DNA from 2 places in the Sporanaerobacter sp. PP17-6a genome. Region 2 is predicted to be linked to the other one. Evidence: predicted binding sites of a transcription regulator. Region 2 holds the regulator's gene; the other holds the start of a gene.
What was found. Region 2 encodes HrcA, which represses chaperone genes, less so after heat shock. Its sites were predicted from a motif close to ATTAGCACTCNATANTATNGAGTGCTAAT; they were not measured.
Positions count from the first base shown of each region.

Region 1 (10,341 bases), on a different contig from region 2:
TTCATCAAATAATGTTTTATTGCTATTAATATTTATATTTTGTTTTAAATATCCTATTCTTAAACCCTTCTGAATATATATATCTCCTATATCTTTGGAAGTTTCACCGGACAATATATTAAAAAGAGTAGATTTACCGGAACCATTAAGCCCGACTATTCCTATTTTTTCTCCGTCTTCTACTGTAAATGTGATATTTTCAAGGACTTTTTTAATACCATAAGTTTTTTGTATATCTTTACAGGATAATACTATCATATGAATTCCTCCTACCTTATTACTATATATTATTTTATCAAAAAAAAACAGCCCATAAACAGGGCTATTTGAGGTCTAATTCCATTGCCATACTGGAAAGTACTTTATCAACTAAATCAATATCGCATTTTTCATCTGAAGTAAAATGAGCACAATTTTTACAGCTTTTAATCTCTCCTCCAAAAGCATCGACAGAAGACTGAAAGGAAGGATTTTCATTTTGTCTATATTCATCACAATAGAGTGCAACTTTTTGCAATTGTTCATTATTTGCCATTTAAATACTCCTTTCATAATCGTATATTTTAAAATTATTATTTCTATTATATAAACAAAATATGCATAACACGCGGGGACGGTTCTTTTGTGCTGCAGCACAAAAGAACCGTCCCCGCGTGTTGCAAGGATTTTTGATGGAATGAGGATTAGAAGTTTGACATATAAATAACAAGATGCTATAATATTTATAAATTGGTATAAAAAGAATTATAAGAGAGGGATCTGTATGGGTAATAAAGTATCAATTACGGTAATTAGAAGACTTCCAAAATATTATAGATATTTAGGTGAATTATTAAATAAAGGAATTGCAAGAATATCATCTCAAGAATTAAGTACTTTAACAGGTTTTACAGCATCCCAAATTAGACAGGATTTAAATAATTTTGGCGGATTTGGGCAACAAGGCTATGGATACAATGTTAGTGAACTTTATAGGGAACTCGGAAAAATATTAGGGTTGGATAAAGTTTATAACGCAGTAATAGCGGGAGCCGGAAATTTAGGCCAGGCAGTGGCAAACTATAGAGGATTTGAGGATGCTGGGTTTAAGGTATTATCATTATTTGATAAAAACCCTAAAATTATAGGTTTAAAAATAAGAGATATTGAAATAAGAGATGTAGATCTGATGGAGAATTTTATCAAGGAAAATAATGTGGAAATAGGTATAATAACTACTCCTAAGGAGAATGCACAGGATATTGCAAATACCTATGCAAAGAGTGGATTGAGAGGAATCTGGAATTTTGCACCTGCAGATTTGAAAGTACCGGAAAATATTGTTGTAGAAAATGTTCATTTGAATGAAAGTTTGTTTATACTTTCATATTTTTTGAAAAGAAATTTAGGCGGAAATTCTCATTAATTTAGGCATTTTAAATAGTAACTATATATAGTAGTTTATTATTTTTTGCAATTTTGACATTTAAGGAGATAATAGACAGAAAAATGGTTTAAGAAGGTAAAAATAAAAGATAAAATTTTCACAAACACTATAGCAGTTAATTTATAAATAAATTATAATATGACTTGATAATATAAGGAGGGAAAATAATATGGATTTTACTTTGACTAAAGAGCAAGAAATGGTAAGAAATGTAATGAAAGAATTTGCAGAAAATGAAGTTAAGCCTCTTGCGGCAGAGATTGATGAGACGGAAAGATTCCCGAGAGAAACTGTGGAAAAAATGGCTAAGTATAATATGTTAGGGATACCTTTTCCAGAACAATATGGAGGAGCCGGCGGAGATGAAATTGCTTATGCAATAGCAGTCGAAGAAATTTCGAGGGTGTGTGCGACTACAGGGGTTATACTTTCAGCCCATACATCATTAGGTTGTTGGCCAATATATAAATATGGTACAGAAGAGCAAAAACAAAAATACTTAGTTCCATTAGTAAAAGGAGAAAAGCTGGGAGCCTTTGGTCTGACCGAACCCGGAGCTGGTACTGATGCAGCAGGACAACAGACGACGGCTGTGCTGGATGGAGATAATTATATAGTCAACGGTTCTAAAATATTTATAACTAATGGCGGACAAGCGGACGTTTATATAATATTTGCAATGACTGATAAATCTCAAGGGACAAGAGGAATAAGTTCCTTTATAGTGGAAAAAGATTTTCCAGGATTTAGTATTGGTAAAATTGAAGATAAAATGGGTATCAGAGGTTCTTCTACTGCCGAACTTATTTTTCAAGATTGTATAGTACCAAAGGAAAATTTACTTGGAAAAGAAGGAAAAGGGTTTGGAATTGCTATGTCTACATTAGATGGAGGCAGAATAGGTATCGCTGCTCAGGCTCTTGGTATTGCTCAAGGAGCATTAGATGAAACAGTTAAATATGTTAAAGAAAGAGAACAATTTGGAAGACCCTTGTCTAAGTTTCAAGGACTTCAATGGATAATAGCAGATATTGAAACGGCAATAGAAGCATCGAGGCTGTTGGTCTATAGGGCAGCTTTTAATAAAGCAAATGGACTCCCTTATAATAAGGAAGCAGCTATAGCTAAATTATTTGCAGCAACTACAGCTATGAATGTAACAACTAAATGTGTTCAGTTACATGGCGGTTACGGATATACTAAGGATTATCCTTTAGAAAGAATGATGAGAGATGCTAAAATTACTGAAATATATGAGGGTACTTCTCAAGTACAACAAATGGTTATTGCGGCTAACTTATTAAAGTAATAGAAGGAGGATGAAATCATGAATATTATAGTATGTTTAAAGCAAGTGCCCGATACAAATGAAGTAAGAATTGATCCTGTAAAAGGGACTCTAATCAGAGAAGGGGTGCCAAGTATTATAAATCCTGATGATAGGAATGCATTGGAGGAATCATTAAAAATAAAAGATCAATTTCCGGATACAAAGGTAACTGTATTAAGCATGGGACCACCTCAGGCAGATGTCGCGTTAAAAGAAGCAGTAGCCATGGGAGCAGATGAAGGAATACTTTTAAGTGATAGAATATTTGCAGGTTCAGATACCTGGGCTACTTCGACGGCAGTTGCTGCGGGCATTAAAACTATAGGAGATTTTGATATTATATTCTGTGGAAGGCAGGCAATAGATGGGGATACTGCTCAAGTTGGACCTCAAATTGCCGAGCATTTAGGAATTCCTCAGATTACTTATGTGGAAAAACTTGAGATATTGGACGGAAAAGTAAGAGCAAGAAGAGCGTTAGAAAATGGATATTTTGTAGTAGAATCCGATATGCCTGTATTGCTTACGGCAATAAAGGAATTAAATGCTCCAAGGTATCCATCTATAAAGGGCATATATAAAGCTTATAAAGAAGAAAAAGTTAAAGTATGGAGTGGAAAAGATGTGGGATTGACACAAGAAGACGTAGGACTTAAAGCTTCTCCGACTCAGGTTAATAAATCCTTTACTCCAGACAAAAGAAAGTCCGTAGGAGAAATCTTAGAGGGTTCAACTAAGGATTCGGTCAGAGCCTTAATAGTTAGATTGAAAGAGAAGAATATCATTTAATAGAAGGAGGGTTAATCATGGCAGATAAAAATGCTGTTGTAAATGTAGATGAATACAGGGGAGTTTGGACCTTCGCAGAACAAAGAGATGGAAATCTTCTTAATGTTGCAATTGAACTATTAGGCGAAGGAAGAAAAATATCTGATGAATTAAATACTGAATTGACTGCAGTACTTCTTGGAAAGAATATAGACGATATAGCGGAAAAATTAATTAAATATGGTGCTGATAAGGTATTGTATGTCGAAGATGATTTGTTAAGTACTTATACAACAGATGCTTATAGTAAAGTTATTTATGAACTGGTAGAAGAAAGAAAACCGGAGATATTTTTAATAGGTGCCACTAATATAGGAAGAGATTTAGGGCCAAGATTATCTGCAAGAATTCATACAGGTCTTACTGCTGACTGTACAAGGCTTAATGTCGACTTGGAGAATAGGAGACTTATGATGACTCGTCCGGCTTTCGGGGGAAATCTTATGGCGACAATTGTGTGTCCTAATTACAGACCTCAAATGTCAACCGTTAGACCTGGAGTTATGGAAAAAGCAAAATACAATGAAAACCATAAGGGAATCGTTGAAAAGATCCATCCCTATCTAAAAGAAGAAGATATTAAAGCTAAGGTTATAGAATTTGTTAAAAGCAGCAAAGCGGAAGTACCATTGGAAGAGGCTCCTATAATAGTATCAGGAGGAAGAGGATTGGGGACTCCCGAAGGATTTAAACTTATAGAAAAGTTGGCTAAGAAACTTGGAGCCGAAGTGGGAGCAAGCCGTGCGACGGTAGATGCGGGTTGGATTGAGCAAGCTCATCAAGTAGGTCAGACAGGGAAAACCGTGAGACCGAAACTCTATATAGCATGTGGAATTTCCGGAGCTATTCAGCATTTAGCAGGTATGCAGGAATCCGACTGTATTGTAGCTATAAATAAAAATCCGGATGCTCCTATATTTAAAATTGCAGACTATGGTATAGTTGGAGATATTTACGAAATATTACCAGAGTTAATTGATGCATTGGATCATGTGGATGATATAATGGATGCCTTTAGAGCTTAAATGAAAAAACGTAAATATATTAGAAAGAACTGAATATTTATTTAGGAATGATATGCCTCCCTATTATAAGCAGATTAAATGATAAAGATCTGCTTATAATAGGGAAGTATTTTTTTAAAATTACTTTTATTATTTTATTTTGGGTATTATAATATTGTTATATTTTATTTAGTCAAAATAAAGGAGAGTTTATTATATGAAATGTAATATAAAAGAATACGAAGACGGAATAATAATTGATAATTTGAAGGATTTTAATCCCGTTCACATATTTGATTGCGGTCAGTGTTTCAGGTGGAACAGAGAAGAGGACAGAAGCTACACAGGAGTAGCTTTTGGTAAAGTGTTAAATGTAAAAGAAGAGGAAGGTAGAATAATATTCACTAATACCAATATGGAAGACTTTAATAATGTATGGTTTGATTATTTTGATTTAGAAAGAGATTATGGAGAAATCAAAGATGTATTGTCAAAAGATCCTGTACTTCGTGAAGGAATTAAATTTGGAGAAGGAATCAGAATTCTTAATCAAGATCCTTTTGAAACACTTATTTCATTTATCATATCTGCAAATAATGCAATACCAAGAATTAAAAGATCTATTGAACTTATCAGTCAGAGATATGGAAAATATATTGAAGAATTTCGTGGGAAAAAATATTTCGCTTTCCCTTCTCCAGCAGAATTATCCGTTGCGACTGTAGAAGAATTAAAAGAATGTAAAGTGGGATTCAGAGGGAAATATATTCTTGATGGAACTGACAATATATTAAATAGACAAATTGATCTTGACGAAATAAAATCTCTTCCTACTGAGAATGTAAAAGAAAAACTGATGAAGATTAAAGGTATCGGAGATAAGGTTTCAAGCTGCATAGCACTTTTTTCTATGAGAAAAGGAGATGCTTTTCCCATAGATGTGTGGGTAAAAAGAGTAATGGAATATTTTTATTTAAGGAAGGATACAAAACCTAAGGAAATTCTTTCATTCGCTGATAATAAATTTGGACGATATAAGGGTTTTGCACAACAGTATTTATTTTATTATGCCAGAGAATTGGGGATAGGGAAAGAGAAGAAACAAAACAACAGGAAATAACAGATATTAGGAGGTAAAAAATGTTAGGGACTGTAGTAAATTCCGTATCAATTATCGTAGGAAGTGTCTTAGGGGTATTTCTTAAGGAAGGGATTAAAGGAAGATACAAGGAAACAATCATGCAAGGAATGAGTTTGGTAGTAATGCTCATAGGAATAATGGGAGCAGTGGAATCAAAGAATATTTTACTGGTTATAATAAGTCTGGCATTAGGAAGTATAATCGGAGAGAAAGTAAATATAGAAGAAAAATTGGACAAGTTGGGGTCTATATTAGAAAATAAACTTGGGAAAAACAATTCATCTTTTGCCGAAGGTTTTGTTACTTCTTCTCTGGTGTTTTGTATAGGTGCTATGGCAATAGTAGGAGCTTTAGAAAGCGGACTTCAAGGCAATTATAAGACTCTCTTTGCTAAATCAGTTATAGATGGTATCTCTTCCATAATATTTGCATCTACTATGGGTATAGGGGTTGCTTTTTCATCTGTCTGTGTATTTCTGTATCAAGGTATAATAACAGTTCTTGCTTCCGGAATCAAAGGGTACCTTACTAACGATGTTATAAGGGAGATGTCTGCAGTGGGAGGATTACTTGTATTTGCCATAGGTTTAAATATGATGGAAATTAAAAAGATACGAGTTGGAAATATGCTTCCTGCAATATTTGTCCCTCTTATATATCATATTTTATCCATTATATTTACAGGACTAAGGTTTTAGCCGAGATTGACATTATTAGAAAAGAAATTATAGATATTGGCTATTTAAAGGAGTTTAAAGGATATGAGAAGTTAAGAGAATTATGATATATTAAGAAAAATTAAGATAAACTGCGAAATTTAATGCAATATTTTTATATTATTGATATATGTTATAAATAGCTTAAATATGAGTTTAAAATATGTTATTTTAAACCTTGAAAACCCAAAACATATTAAGTAACATATTAATTGTAGATATTAGCACTCGTCATTACCGAGTGCTAATAAATTGAAAAAAATAATCAATATATTATTATATATAAGGAGGGCTAATATATGAGTATTAAACCATTAGGTGACAGAGTAGTTATTAAGAAAATTGAAAATGAAGAAAAAACCAAAAGTGGGATAGTTCTTCCAAGTACAGCTAAAGAACAACCTCAAATGGCTGAAGTTGTGGCTATTGGATCTGAAATTGACAAAGATGAAAAGAAAAAAGATCAACTTAAAGTTGGAGATAAGGTTATATTCTCTAAGTATGCAGGAACAGAAATAAAAGAAGATGGAATAGAATATACCATTCTTAAATTTAGTGATGTTTTAGCTGTAGTTGAATAATTATTGAATGATTATAAAGGAGAGTGAAACAATATGGCAAAAGAAATTAAATTTGGCGAAGAAGCTCGACGCTCAATGGAAAAAGGCATAAATAAACTTGCTAATACTGTTAAAGTAACATTAGGACCAAAGGGAAGAAATGTTGTATTAGATAAAAAATTTGGTTCTCCGTTAATTACAAATGATGGAGTAACTATTGCTCGCGAAATTGAGTTTAAAGATCCTTATGAAAATATGGGCGCTCAGCTTGTTAAGGAAGTAGCAACTAAAACAAATGATGTAGCTGGAGACGGAACTACTACAGCAACATTATTAGCTCAAGCGATTATCAGAGAAGGACTTAAAAATGTTGCAGCAGGAGCAAATCCAATGATTGTTCAAAAAGGTATACGTAAAGCTGTAGATGCTGCCGTTGAGGAAATCAGAAGATTTTCAAAGAAAGTTGAATCAAAGGATGCAATAGCTCAGGTTGCGTCAGTATCAGCAGGCGATGAAGAAATAGGTAAACTAATATCTGAAGCTATGGAAAAAGTAGGAAATGATGGAGTTATAACTGTTGAAGAATCAAAATCAATGGGGACAGTTTTAGATGTAGTTGAAGGTATGCAATTTGACAGAGGATATGTATCTGCTTATATGGTAACAGATACTGATAAAATGCAAGCGGAATTAGAGGAACCATATATTTTAATTACGGATAAGAAAATTTCCAATATCCAAGAATTGCTTCCAATTCTTGAAAAGATAGTACAACAAGGAAGGCCTCTTTTAATTATTGCTGAAGATGTAGAAGGGGAAGCTCTTACAACTTTAGTTCTTAATAAATTGAGAGGGACAATTAATTGTGTAGCTGTAAAAGCTCCTGGATTTGGAGACAGAAGGAAAGAAATGCTTCAGGATATTGCAATATTGACGGGAGGAAAGGTAATATCCTCAGAATTAGGATATGAGTTAAAAGATGCTACACTTGATATGCTTGGAAGAGCAAAGAAAGTTAAAGTTGATAAGGAAAATACAACTATTGTTGACGGAGAAGGAAGTCAATCGGAAATTAAGAACAGAATCAAACAGATAAAAGTTCAGATTGAAGACACTACTTCAGATTTTGATAAAGAAAAATTGCAGGAAAGACTTGCAAAACTATCAGGAGGAGTTGCAGTAATTCAAGTTGGAGCTGCTACTGAAACAGAACTTAAAGAAAGAAAATTGAGAATAGAAGATGCATTATCCGCTACAAGAGCTGCAGTAGAAGAAGGTATAATTCCTGGAGGAGGAACAGTACTTATTAATTGCATACCTGTAGTTCAAAAATTAGTGGATAAAGTAGATGGAGACGAAAAGACAGGAGTCAGAATAGTACTTAGAGCTTTAGAGGAACCGGTAAGACAAATAGCTATAAATGCAGGTCTTGAAGGTTCCGTAATAGTAGAAAAGATAAAAGAGCAAAAAATCGGAGTTGGATTTGATGCTGCAAAAGAAAGATATGTAGATATGATAGAAGCAGGAATAGTTGACCCGACAAAAGTTACTCGTTCAGCATTACAAAATGCTGCATCAGTAGCTGCAATGGTTTTGACTACTGAAGCTTCTGTAGCAGATATAGAGGAAGAAAAAGATAATCAGATGCCGGCAGGAGCAGGCGGCGGAATGCCAATGATGTAAATCCTTTTATATGTTATCCCTATGATAAGTTAATAAAAATTGTCAACGGTTTGCCATTATAGGTAATTTTCGTTGACAATTTTTTTATTTAAATGATTTTATATCTCATTATTTACGGTATTATTTCTTAAAATTCTATACAAATAAAATTTTTTCTGTTATAATTTATTTAAATTAACTTTTATAAAAGAATATGAACATAATTTCTAATACAGAATTGGTAATGGAGGTAGAAATATGAAGGGAAGATCAATTTTTTTAGCTAAGGTAGCTTCTATGTATTATATGGATGATTTATCTCAACAAGAGATTGCTGATATGTTGGATATTTCCAGGCCGACTATTTCTCGGGCATTAGCTGAAGCAAGAGATAAAGGAATTATAGAAATTACAGTTAATTCTCCTGTTTCCAGGAACTATGATTTGGAAAAGAAATTATTGAACAGGTATAATCTGGAGGAGGCAATCGTTATTCCTGTATTTTCCACTCAGGAAGAGAGTATAACCAAAAAGTTGGGAGAGGCTGGAGCAAATTATTTTTATGAGAATATTAAAGACGGAATGATCATTGGATTATCAATTGGGAAAACGTTAAACGAAATGGCAAAAGCATTAAGTGATCAGAATTTGAATAAAAGGTTTAAATACAGTGTTGTGCCTATAGTTGGAGGAACCGGGTATATTGAACCTCAGTTTCACTCAAATGAGATATGCAGAAAAGTAGCGGAAGCTTACGGAGGGGTTTCTTATCCTATATATGCTCCGGCGATAGCAGAAAATGAAGATAACAAGAAAGCATTTATGAAAGATCTCTTAGTAAAAAGGGTATTTGAAAAAACTTTGGAAGCGGATATCATCTTTGTAGGAACCGGAAATGTAAATTCGTCTACCCTTGTAAGGATTGGAAATATAAAAAAAGAAGAAGCAGAAAATTTAAAGAAAAAAGGGATAGTAGGAGATATAGGAAGTTGGTTTTTTGATGAAAACGGGAAATTTCCTGATGTGGATATAAATAAAAGGATAGTTGGAGTAAGTTTTGATAAACTGAGGAGAAAATCCAAAATAGTATTAATAGCGGGAACTGAAAAGAAGGAAAATGTGATTAAATCAGCACTTAAAGGTAATTGGGTTGATGTATTAATAACCGATGAAAACGTATGCAGATATTTGTTGGAAAATGATTAGGACAACCTATGCGATAATTTCATGTAATCGTCAAAAGCATGATATTTCAATATTAATGTTGAAATATCATGCTTTTTAATATTTAACTAAATATATTTTATAGCCCACCAGAGGAAAATTCTAATTTTTCTTGATTCAAAAAAGACCTCCTTGATTTATTTTGCAGTACTATTAATTTCTTGTTCGTTATTATTAGTACTTATATAAAATTAATGTAGCTTTAATAGTGCTTTAATGGTGTTCTAATTTAGATATGATATTTTAATTTTTATATGGCACTTATTGATATTTACTATTATATTAAAGATTTAACTGATGATAGGAGATGAGAAAAATTAGAAAAAAAGATTGGAATAATATAAAAAGTAGCAAATTTTACAGGCAGGAAAGTTATAAAATATATATAGTTCTTACTTATAGTGGGACATTTCTTTCAAGATGTATAAAGACTTATACAGGGGAACCGTA
Region 1 covers NZ_FMIF01000013.1:44,493-54,833, forward strand. Annotated here, with positions in the region: gene PP176A_RS06475 (ABC-F family ATP-binding cassette domain-containing protein) at 1-258, opposite strand, end outside; gene PP176A_RS06480 (hypothetical protein) at 323-535, opposite strand; gene PP176A_RS06485 (redox-sensing transcriptional repressor Rex) at 764-1,405, shown strand; gene PP176A_RS06490 (acyl-CoA dehydrogenase) at 1,596-2,735, shown strand; gene PP176A_RS06495 (electron transfer flavoprotein subunit beta/FixA family protein) at 2,754-3,545, shown strand; gene PP176A_RS06500 (electron transfer flavoprotein subunit alpha/FixB family protein) at 3,563-4,609, shown strand; gene PP176A_RS06505 (DNA-3-methyladenine glycosylase family protein) at 4,806-5,708, shown strand; gene PP176A_RS06510 (DUF554 domain-containing protein) at 5,729-6,427, shown strand; gene PP176A_RS06515 (co-chaperone GroES) at 6,745-7,026, shown strand; gene groL (chaperonin GroEL) at 7,060-8,688, shown strand; gene PP176A_RS06525 (sugar-binding transcriptional regulator) at 8,926-9,873, shown strand; gene PP176A_RS06530 (hypothetical protein) at 10,199-10,341, shown strand, end outside.
Region 1: the regulator HrcA is predicted to act here: its motif matches at 6,666-6,694, upstream of PP176A_RS06515 (co-chaperone GroES).

Region 2 (10,341 bases):
AAGCTAAATGATACCATTTAGCTTTGGTTTTTGAAAATTATTTTTTATTATCTTTCTTATCATCATCATCCACTACTTCATAATCAGCGTCAACTACATCATCCTTTTTCCCACCGTCGCCGCTATTGCTCTGTGTTCCTTGATTGGTCTGGTTTTTGGAAGCTTGCTCATACATCTTCTGAGACACTGAATAAAATGCGGTAGTCAATTCTTCTGATTTTTTCTTTATCTCATCATTATCGGTTCCTTCAAGGGCTTTTTTAAGTTCTTGTAACTTTCCTTCTATTTTTGTTTTTTCATCTTGAGAAATCTTTCCTTCCATATCTTTCATGGTTTTCTCTGTCTGGTACACTAAGCTATCCGCATTATTTCTAATTTCAATTCCTTCCTTTTTCTTCTTATCCTCTTCCGAAAACCTTTCCGCTTCTTTTACTTTCTTCTTTATTTCATCTTCATTAAGATTAGTTGAGGCGGTAATGGTAATTCTCTGTTCTTTACCTGTTCCCAAATCCTTTGCGCTGACATTTACAATACCGTTAGCATCAATATCAAAAGTAACTTCTATCTGAGGAACTCCTCTTGGTGCCGGAGGTATACCGCTTAATTGGAATCTCCCCAATGTAACATTGTCTGCTGCCATAGGTCTTTCTCCCTGCAGAACATGAATATCTACAGCAGTCTGCCCATCTGCGGCCGTAGTAAACACCTGGCTTTTTCTCGTAGGTATCGTTGTATTTCTTTCAATAAGTTTGGTTGATACTCCTCCCATTGTTTCAATTCCAAGGGATAAGGGGGTAACATCCAAAAGAAGCAAGTCTTTAACATCTCCGCTTAACACTCCACCTTGTATAGCAGCTCCTACAGCTACACATTCATCAGGGTTTACTCCTTTGCTGGGATCTTTTCCTATAAGCTTTTTAACTGCTTCCTGAACAGCAGGTATTCTTGACGAACCCCCTACCAATAAAACTTTATTTATATCATTGGGAGATAATTTAGCATCCTCTAATGCCAATCTTGTCGGCTCAAGAGTTTTTTCAACTAATTCTCTGGTCAGCTCGTCAAATTTAGCTCTTGTTATATCCATAGTAAGGTGAAGAGGTCCCGATTGAGACATAGTAATAAACGGAAGATTAATATTGGTAGTAACTACGCTTGAAAGTTCTTTCTTCGCTTTTTCGGCAGCCTCTTTCAATCTTTGTAATGCCATTCTGTCATTTCTTAAATCAATGCCGTGTTCCTTTTTAAATTGTTCTGCTATATAATCCATTAAAATCTGGTCAAAATCGTCTCCGCCGAGATGATTATTTCCTCTCGTTGCTATAACTTCAAACACTCCGTCTCCAAGTTCCAATATGGATACATCAAATGTTCCTCCACCTAAGTCAAATACCATTATCTTCTGGTGTTCTAATTCTTTATCCATTCCATAAGCCAAAGCTGCAGCCGTAGGCTCGTTTATAATTCTCTTAACATTTAATCCTGCAATTCTTCCGGCATCCTTTGTTGCCTGTCTTTGGCTGTCCGTAAAATATGCAGGAACGGTAATTACTGCATCCGTTACCTTCTCACCCAAATAATTTTCTGCATCTGTTTTTAATTTTTGTAAAATCATAGCCGATATATCCTGAGGGGTATAATTTTTACCATCGATATTAACGGTATAATCACTCCCCATTTTTCTCTTTATAGACATTATGGTTCTGTCCGGATTTGTAATAGCCTGTCTTTTAGCTGTTTCACCAATTAATCTTTCTCCGTCTTTTGTAAATGCAACTATAGAGGGAGTTGTTCTGTTTCCTTCGGCATTAGCTATTACTACTGTTTCTCCTCCTTCCATCACCGCTACACATGAATTTGTGGTTCCTAAGTCAATTCCTATTATCTTTCCCATGTATTATTTACCTCCTTAAATTGATTTCGTTTATTTAGCTATCTTAACCATACTTGGTCTTAAGACTTTATCATTTAGCATATATCCCTTTTGAAATACTTCAATTATGCTTCCTTCTTCATAATTTTCATTTTCTTCTTGACAAACTGCATGGTGATAATTGGGATCAAATTTTTCCTTTAAACAGGAAATTTCCTTTAATCCATTTTTTTTCAAAATCTTTAACAGTTCATTATAAATTATTTCAACTCCTTTATAAAAAGAATCCTCTTTATTTTCTATAGTAACCAAGGCTCTTTCAAAATCATCCAATACCGGAAGAATACTTGTTATTATATCTTCAGCGGCATAAGAAATTATACTTTCTTTCTCCTTTTCACTTCTTTTTTTGTAATTCATAAAATCTGCTTGAAGTCTGATAAATTTATCAGTAAGCTCTTTAATATTCTTATCCCTTTCTTGAATGCCTTTATCCTTTTCTTCGATTTCCTTTTTCATATCCTGCAATATTTTTTTCCCTTGTTCTTTCTCCTCATGTTTTTTCTTTCCTTTTTCCTCCGCTTTTTCTTCTTTTAAATTATCTTCATCCTCGTTTACCGCTTTCTGAATTAATTCATCTTCCTTAGCTTTCTCATTTTTTTCCATCAGATCACCTCTTCCTATATATCAATAATACAAAAATTCCTTAATTATTTTTGAAAATACTTATCGAGTATTTCGCTTATATTAAGGGATAAAAGATTTACAGCATTTATTGCATTAATATAATCCATTCTTGTAGGCCCTATAACGCCTATTTTTCCAACGGTATTTCCATCAAACTTGTAAGTAGCCGTAATCAAGCTGCAGTCTTTAAGCTCATCATAAGAATTCTCATCACCAATTGTAATTTCAATATCGTTATAGAAATCTTTCAACAATATATCCACCATCAAATCCTTGTCTTCAATAAAAGACAAAAGTGTTTTAGCTTTTGCTATGTCCTTGTATTCCGGAAAATTAAATATATTCATCATACCATCAGCAAAAATCTCCACGTCTTCAATTTCGTCTAAAGACTGATTTATAATAGGTATAATATTTCCTACCACATTTCTGAAATCGTATAATTCTTTAAGCATAACAGTATCTATTTCTTTGGAAACTTTATCTAATGTTAATCCTTTAAGTTTTGAATTCAGAAAATTTGATATAGCTGTCAACTGTTCCTCCGAAATATTTTCATCCATTTTAAAAATAGTGTTTCTAACAATCCCAGAATCATTTACTATTATAATCAGTATTTCATTGTTATCTATTGGAATTAATTGAATATGCTTTAAAGTGCTTTGATTGATCTGAGGTGTTATAGCAATTGAAGTATAGTTAGTTATTTTAGATAATATTTTTGCCGAATTCTGAATCAGTTGATCAATTTCCATAACTTCCTTCATTAAATTATTTTTGATTTCCGCTTTTTCCCGTGAATCAATATCAGATCTTATATTTTTCATCAAAGTATCGACATATAATCTATAAGCCTTATCAGACGGAATTCTCCCTGCAGAAGTATAGGGTTTATTCAAATATCCCAGTTCTTCTAAGTCTGACATCTCATTCCTGATGGTGGCAGAGCTGACTCCAAGATTATATTTTTTTGAAATCGTTCTTGAACCAATAGGCTCTCCATTAGTGATATAGCTGCTAATAATGGCATAAAGTACTTTAAGCTTTCTATCATCTAACATTTTACCACCTCAAATATTTTTAAGATATTAATATTTATTAGCACTCTTATCTGTTGAGTGCTAATACTTACGATTTAAAATTATCACTACTTATACATTTTGTCAATAGGTTTTCAAAAACTTATTGTTGTTTATGGAAGAAAATCTACTTCTACAATATTTGATAAATCCAATCCTCTCTTAGTGAGATAAATTCTATTTTCATTTTCGTATAATAATCCGCCTTTTACGTGTCTTTCAATAATTTTCCCATATATTTCTTTTATATCAATTCCAAATCTGCCCAAAAAATTCTTTTTATCTATTCCTCTAATGAGCCTTAACCCTAATATGCAATATTCAGCCATCTCCATATCTTTATCTATGACCTCTTCTCCTGACACGGGAAAACTTCCGTTGTCCAAAGAAGATATATATTCTTTAATATCAGCAAAATTCCAATATCTTTTTCCAAAAATATTGGAATGAGCTCCTATTCCAAGTCCTATATAAGGTTTTAATTCCCAATAAAAAAGATTATGTTTACACTCATACCCTTTTTTTGCGAAATTGGATATTTCATAGTGTTCATATCCATTGGAAACAAGATACTCCATTCCCTTATGGTACATTGCTCTTTCCAAATCTTCATCCGGCAAATTCAGCTTTCCCCTATTATTCAAATCATAAAATTTCGTTCCCTTTTCAACAATGAGTCCGTAAAAGGATAAATGAGTGGGCTCTAATTTTATTACTTCCTTCAGAGTATATATGACATCTTCTAAAGTCTGAAAGGGCAATCCAAACATTAAATCCAGATTCACATTATTAAAACCTAAATTCCTTACTAAATCATAATTTTTATAAAAGTCTTCTGTATTATGAATTCTGCCTAATATTTTCAGCAAATTATCATTTAAAGTCTGAACTCCCATGCTTATCCTATTTATACCCGATTCCCTATATCTTACTAATTTTTCTTTATCAAGGGTTTTAGGATTGGTTTCTATCGTAACTTCCTTTAATTCATTTGTATCAAAATATTTATATATGCCATCCATTATTTTTTCAATATATATACTGTTAATTGATGAAGGAGTCCCTCCGCCGATAAATACGGTATTTAGCTTAAACTTTTTGCCAACAGAGGAATAAAGCCGAATTTCTTTTACTAAAGCATCTGTATATTTTTCAACATAATCAAATTTATTGGGAAAAGAAATGAAATCACAATAATTGCATTTCTTTAAACAAAAGGGAATGTGTACATATAACGCTAAATCATCCATCTATTTACCCCCTTAAACTATAGTAAGAAAGCCTTTCTTGAAATTCATTTTACGAAAAGCATAAATTGATGAAAATAATGGAACGTATCAGCCATACATTCCATTTAAAAATTATAAATTTATTTTTTTTCATCATATTTTAGCACAGATATAAAGGCCTCCTGAGGTATTTCCACCGAACCTATTTGTCTCATCCTTTTCTTGCCTTCCTTCTGCTTTTCAAGAAGTTTTTTCTTCCTTGTAATATCTCCTCCGTAGCATTTAGCTAAAACATCTTTTCTCAAAGCCTTTACCGTTTCCCTGGCGATTATTTTAGAACCGATTGCTGCCTGAATCGGTATGGCGAATTGATGCCTCGGTATAACGTCTTTAAGTCTCTCCACAATATATCTTGCCCTCTCATATGCTTTATCTTCGTTGACGATAATAGAAAAGGCATCTACCAGTTCCGAATTTATTAATATATCCAATTTAACCAGTTGGGACTCCTTATATCCTTTCAATTCATAATCAAGAGAAGCGTATCCTTTTGTTCTTGATTTTAGAGCATCGAAAAAATCATATATTACTTCGTTCAGAGGCATTTCATAATGCATAACCACTCTGTTTTGTTCTATATATTCCATATTTTTAAATATACCTCTTCTGTTCTGGCACAATTCCATAATTGCTCCCACATATTCGTCGGGAGTCATAATGGATGCATCTACAATGGGTTCTTCCATGTATTCAATTTCCGACGGTTCGGGAAGATTAGTGGGGTTCTGGATAGTCAACATCTTTCCGTCGCTCTTTTTAATTTTATATATAACGCTCGGAGCTGTAGCTATAAGCCCTAAATTAAATTCCCTCTCAAGCCTCTCTTGGACTATTTCCATATGAAGAAGCCCTAAAAATCCACATCTGAAACCATAGCCTAAAGCTTGGGAAGTCTCAGGTTCAAAGGTCAGGCTTGCATCGTTGACCTGAAGCTTTTCCAAGGCATCTTTTATCGTATTGAAATCTTCTCCTTCCGACGGATAAATCCCGCAATAAACCATGGGCACAACTTTTTTGTATCCCGGAAGGGGCTTTAAAGTTGGATTTTCAACTTCCGTAATGGTATCTCCTACTCTTGCATCTTTCACATTTTTAATACTCGCCGTTACATATCCTACATCTCCCGCTCTCAGTTTTTCAACAGGAATGTGTTTCGAACCGGTAACTCCCACTTCCGCTACCTCAAAAGTTTTTTCCGTAGACATCATTTTTATATTCATTCCCGACTCTATGCATCCGTCAAATACTCTTACATATGCGACCACTCCTTTATAGCTGTCATAATAAGAATCGAATATAAGAGCTTTCAGAGGAGCATCTTCATCTCCCTTTGGAGGAGAAATATTTTTTACTATTTGTTCTAATACCTTGTCAATATTAATACCTTCCTTCGCAGAAATCAGAGGGGCTTCTTCGCAATCCAGCCCTATCACGTCTTCCACTTCCTTTTTAACTTCTTCGGGCCTTGCACTTGGCAAATCTATTTTATTTATAACGGGAATAATATCTAAATCTTGGTCTAAAGCCAAATATACGTTTGCCAAAGTTTGAGCTTCGATTCCCTGAGTTGCATCTACTACAAGTACGGCACCTTCGCAGGCTGCAAGGCTTCTCGATACCTCATAATTAAAATCCACATGACCCGGAGTATCTATTAGATTAAGAATATATTCTTCTCCTTTTTTATCTTTATAAATAAGTCTTATTGCTTTTAGTTTTATTGTAATTCCTCTTTCTCTTTCCAAATCCATGCTATCAAGCATTTGATCATGCATTTCCCTTGCAGTATAAAGTCCTGTAGTTTCAATAAGCCTATCTGCCAAAGTGGACTTTCCATGATCAATATGTGCGATTATTGAAAAATTTCTTATTCTCTTTTGCCTATCCATATATAAACTTCCTCCTCAATCTTTGGAAATAATCATAAATAATTATAGCAAAGAATTAAATTCATGTAAATTAAAATGACCAATTTCATTGGTCATTTTAATGTTAAATAATATTCTTTTCCAAACAAATGAATTTCAATTTTTCCCTCTTCTTTTCCAATAAAAAAAATATCACTTTTCTCTCCCCTTAATTGAGAAAAAGAAATATTAACAGCTTTAACTCCGAAATACAAAAATACAAAAGCACATAAAATTAGACTCATCTTTAGAATAAAATAAGATCTATTTTTCTTTTTACTTTTACTTCTGCTCATCCTCGTTTCCAAATTTATCACCCAAATTATTATTGGGTAAATTTAGAATTTTTATACTAATTTAATTTTCCGAACCTATCATCAAAGGGAAAATATCTAAAGTTAGCAATTCCCTTTATCGAATCGACGGGAATACATCCAAAATATCTGCTGTCCTTACTTGCTCCCTGTTCTCTATTATCTCCTAAGACAAATACATACCCTTTTGGCACTTCCCACTTACTCTTATCATAAGTAAGAGTATAAGAATCTCCTAATATATAATTTTCTTTAAGGACCTTACCATTTAAATATACTTTCCCATCCTTTATTTCAACCGTATCTCCTGCAATTCCGATTACTCTTTTAATATAATCCTTATTTGCAACATCCGGAGCTTTAAGTACTATAATATTTCCCCTTCTCGGAGATTTAAAATACAGAGAGACTTTATCGGTAAATAATCTATCTTTTTCATATAAAGTAGGATACATAGAACTTCCCAACACATAAGTAGTGTTAAAAACAAAAGACTTTATAAGCAGTGCTATAACTACTGCAAAAACTATGCTTTTTATCCATTCCATGGCTTCACTCTTTTTATCGTTTTTATTGTTTTTCCTCTCTTCTTCCATCATATATTCCTCCCATCAATTCTCTTTATATATTATATCATTTTTAAAAATTATTAAAAGCAAAAATTATTCCGATATAATGTTGGACATAACAACCCCTATTATCTTTGCTATTAGTTTGGAAGATGCCTTGGCTTCATCAATAGTATTAAGATTGCTTCCCACTTCTATTAGAGCGTAATAATTCGTTACAAACTGATTAAATCTTCCTGTAGGTTTTATTATTATTCCCTTACATAATCCGGGATACATTTTATCAGAAACATTTTTTATATATTTTGCAAATTCCGTGACCTCTTTTACGTTAGGGGAATCAGGCCCTATAACTAAAGAAAAAGTCGCTACATCTTCACCATTAACTTTTACCTTGGCTTCGGATTTTGCCTTGTCAATATAGGCGGCATCTTCAGAAACTCCGTCTCTATGAACATCAAATACCACCTTGAGATTAGGTTCTTCCTTCAATTTGGAAGTAATGGTCTTTAAACTTCTGGAATAAGACTGGCCGTAAGACGGAATATCATGGTATGTATCTATATGTATAGTATTATACCCATCTTTATTCAACGTCTCGTACATCACATCACCTATAGTAAGCATATTATATTTTCTTTCAGTTGTATGATACTGATTTTCCTTTATTGGCAAATATCCTTCGGTTCCATGAGTATGATATATTACTATGTATGGCTTACTTTTATCTACTTTTATGGGATTAATGTTAGAAGGCTTTGAAATCTTACTTACGTCCACACTGGCACTGGAGTCTTCCTCCATCAGTTTTCCTTCTTCTTTTTCCAGTTCATCTTCTATGAGAATTAAATCTTCCAATGTTTCCGCATTTGTTTTTTCTTCCTGGCTTTTACTTTTATCTTCCCCTTTGTTGTCGGATACTGTGAATTTATCATTTGCTAAAGAAAACAGTGCTGGAAACTGAGATTTAACAAAATTATTTATATCGATGGATACATTAAAATATTTTCCCCTTACATATTCATATATGGATGAACTTTCCTTATTTTCTTTTTCCAAATAATATTTAAACCATGAATTTGATTTCGAAAAAAGGTCTATGATTAGATCAGATGTTTTAACAGTTTTAGGAGAAATCTCCTCAGATTTGTTATCTGAAATAACAAACAAATTATTGATTATACTCGCCCCAATAAAAAAGATCAGCATAAGAAAAAAAGCATAGAGAATATAATCTGTTCTTGTCCTTTTGGTATTCATAATTAAGCACCCCTTATTCCTTTAGTATCTTAACAAATTATATTCTCCATTTATTCAATATATGAAATTAAGTTAGATTAACTGATATATGAATTCAAATCCTTAAAGGTCAACCCATGATGAACAGCCAAATTAATTCCGTTAGACAAAACAAAGGACAAATTAGTGATTAAAGAATCTATTTCCTTTGGGGTAACCAAAACATTTGGCATATAAGGTTCTAATACCTCCCTTATAAGACTATATTTATCCTCCTTTGAAACATTTTCAAGGAGATTATAAAACTCTTCTCCCACCTTTGCTTCCTTTTTCATGGAAGAAATAATCAGATTCATGGTATCGTTTACCATAGTGGCCGCATCTACTACTGTCGGCACTCCTATAGCTATGACGGGTACACCTAAATATTCCTTGTTTAATCCTATTCTCATATTTCCTACTCCGCTTCCGGGATTTATTCCGGTATCGGATATTTGAATGGTGGTACTGACTCTTTCCATTCTTCTTGAGGCCAAGGCATCAATTGCTATTACCAAATCAGGCCTTGTTTTTTCAACTATCCCTTTAATTATTTCACCTGTTTCTATTCCCGTAGTTCCCATAACTCCGGGAGATATTGCCGATACGTTGGAGAGTGCTTCGTCCTTTTCCTTTTCATATGTTACAAAATACTGCCTGGTAACTATTATCTTCTCAACTACTTTAGGCCCTAAAGCATCCGGAGTTACGTTCCAATTTCCAAGACCTACAATTAAAGTTTTAGTCAATTCATTGATATTAAAAAGAGATTTTATTTCCCTCGAAATTAAAAAACTGATTTCTTCCTTTAATTCATCATCAGAATTTTTAAGTTCGGGTACTTCCACAGTTATATAATTGCCCTTAGGTTTTCTCATGTTCTCTTCTCCCTGAGAATTCAATATCTTTACTTTTGTTATGCTGTAGTTTTTCTTCTCGTATTGTTTAAATTCCACTCCCGGCACTTCTCCATCTTTGCCTTCTCTATAAAATTCTCTGTCTTCTACGGCTAAATCTGTTCTGAATTGAAACACAAAATCCCTCCTATCTTTTCCTCTCCTTATTTTAAGTTTAATTTTCATATTTATGTATTGTAAAGTTAAATATCCTTGCAATTTATACTTCTTCATGGTAAAATGTTTTTTGTTAGATTAAGAGGAGGTGAAATCATTGGCAAATATTAAGTCCGCAATCAAAAGAATAAAGGTCACTAAAAATAAAACAGCTATAAATAAAAGCAGAAAATCCGAAATTAAAACATATATCAAAAAATTTGATAAAGCTCTTAATGATAATAACATAGAAGAAGCAAGAGTATTACTTAAACTTATAGATAAAAAGTTAA
Region 2 covers NZ_FMIF01000004.1:19,912-30,252, reverse strand. Annotated here, with positions in the region: gene dnaK (molecular chaperone DnaK) at 38-1,894, opposite strand; gene grpE (nucleotide exchange factor GrpE) at 1,925-2,539, opposite strand; gene hrcA (heat-inducible transcriptional repressor HrcA) at 2,584-3,621, opposite strand; gene hemW (radical SAM family heme chaperone HemW) at 3,753-4,889, opposite strand; gene lepA (translation elongation factor 4) at 5,009-6,817, opposite strand; gene PP176A_RS16160 (hypothetical protein) at 6,910-7,143, opposite strand; gene lepB (signal peptidase I) at 7,188-7,748, opposite strand; gene spoIIP (stage II sporulation protein P) at 7,812-8,978, opposite strand; gene gpr (GPR endopeptidase) at 9,056-10,030, opposite strand; gene rpsT (30S ribosomal protein S20) at 10,167-10,341, shown strand, end outside.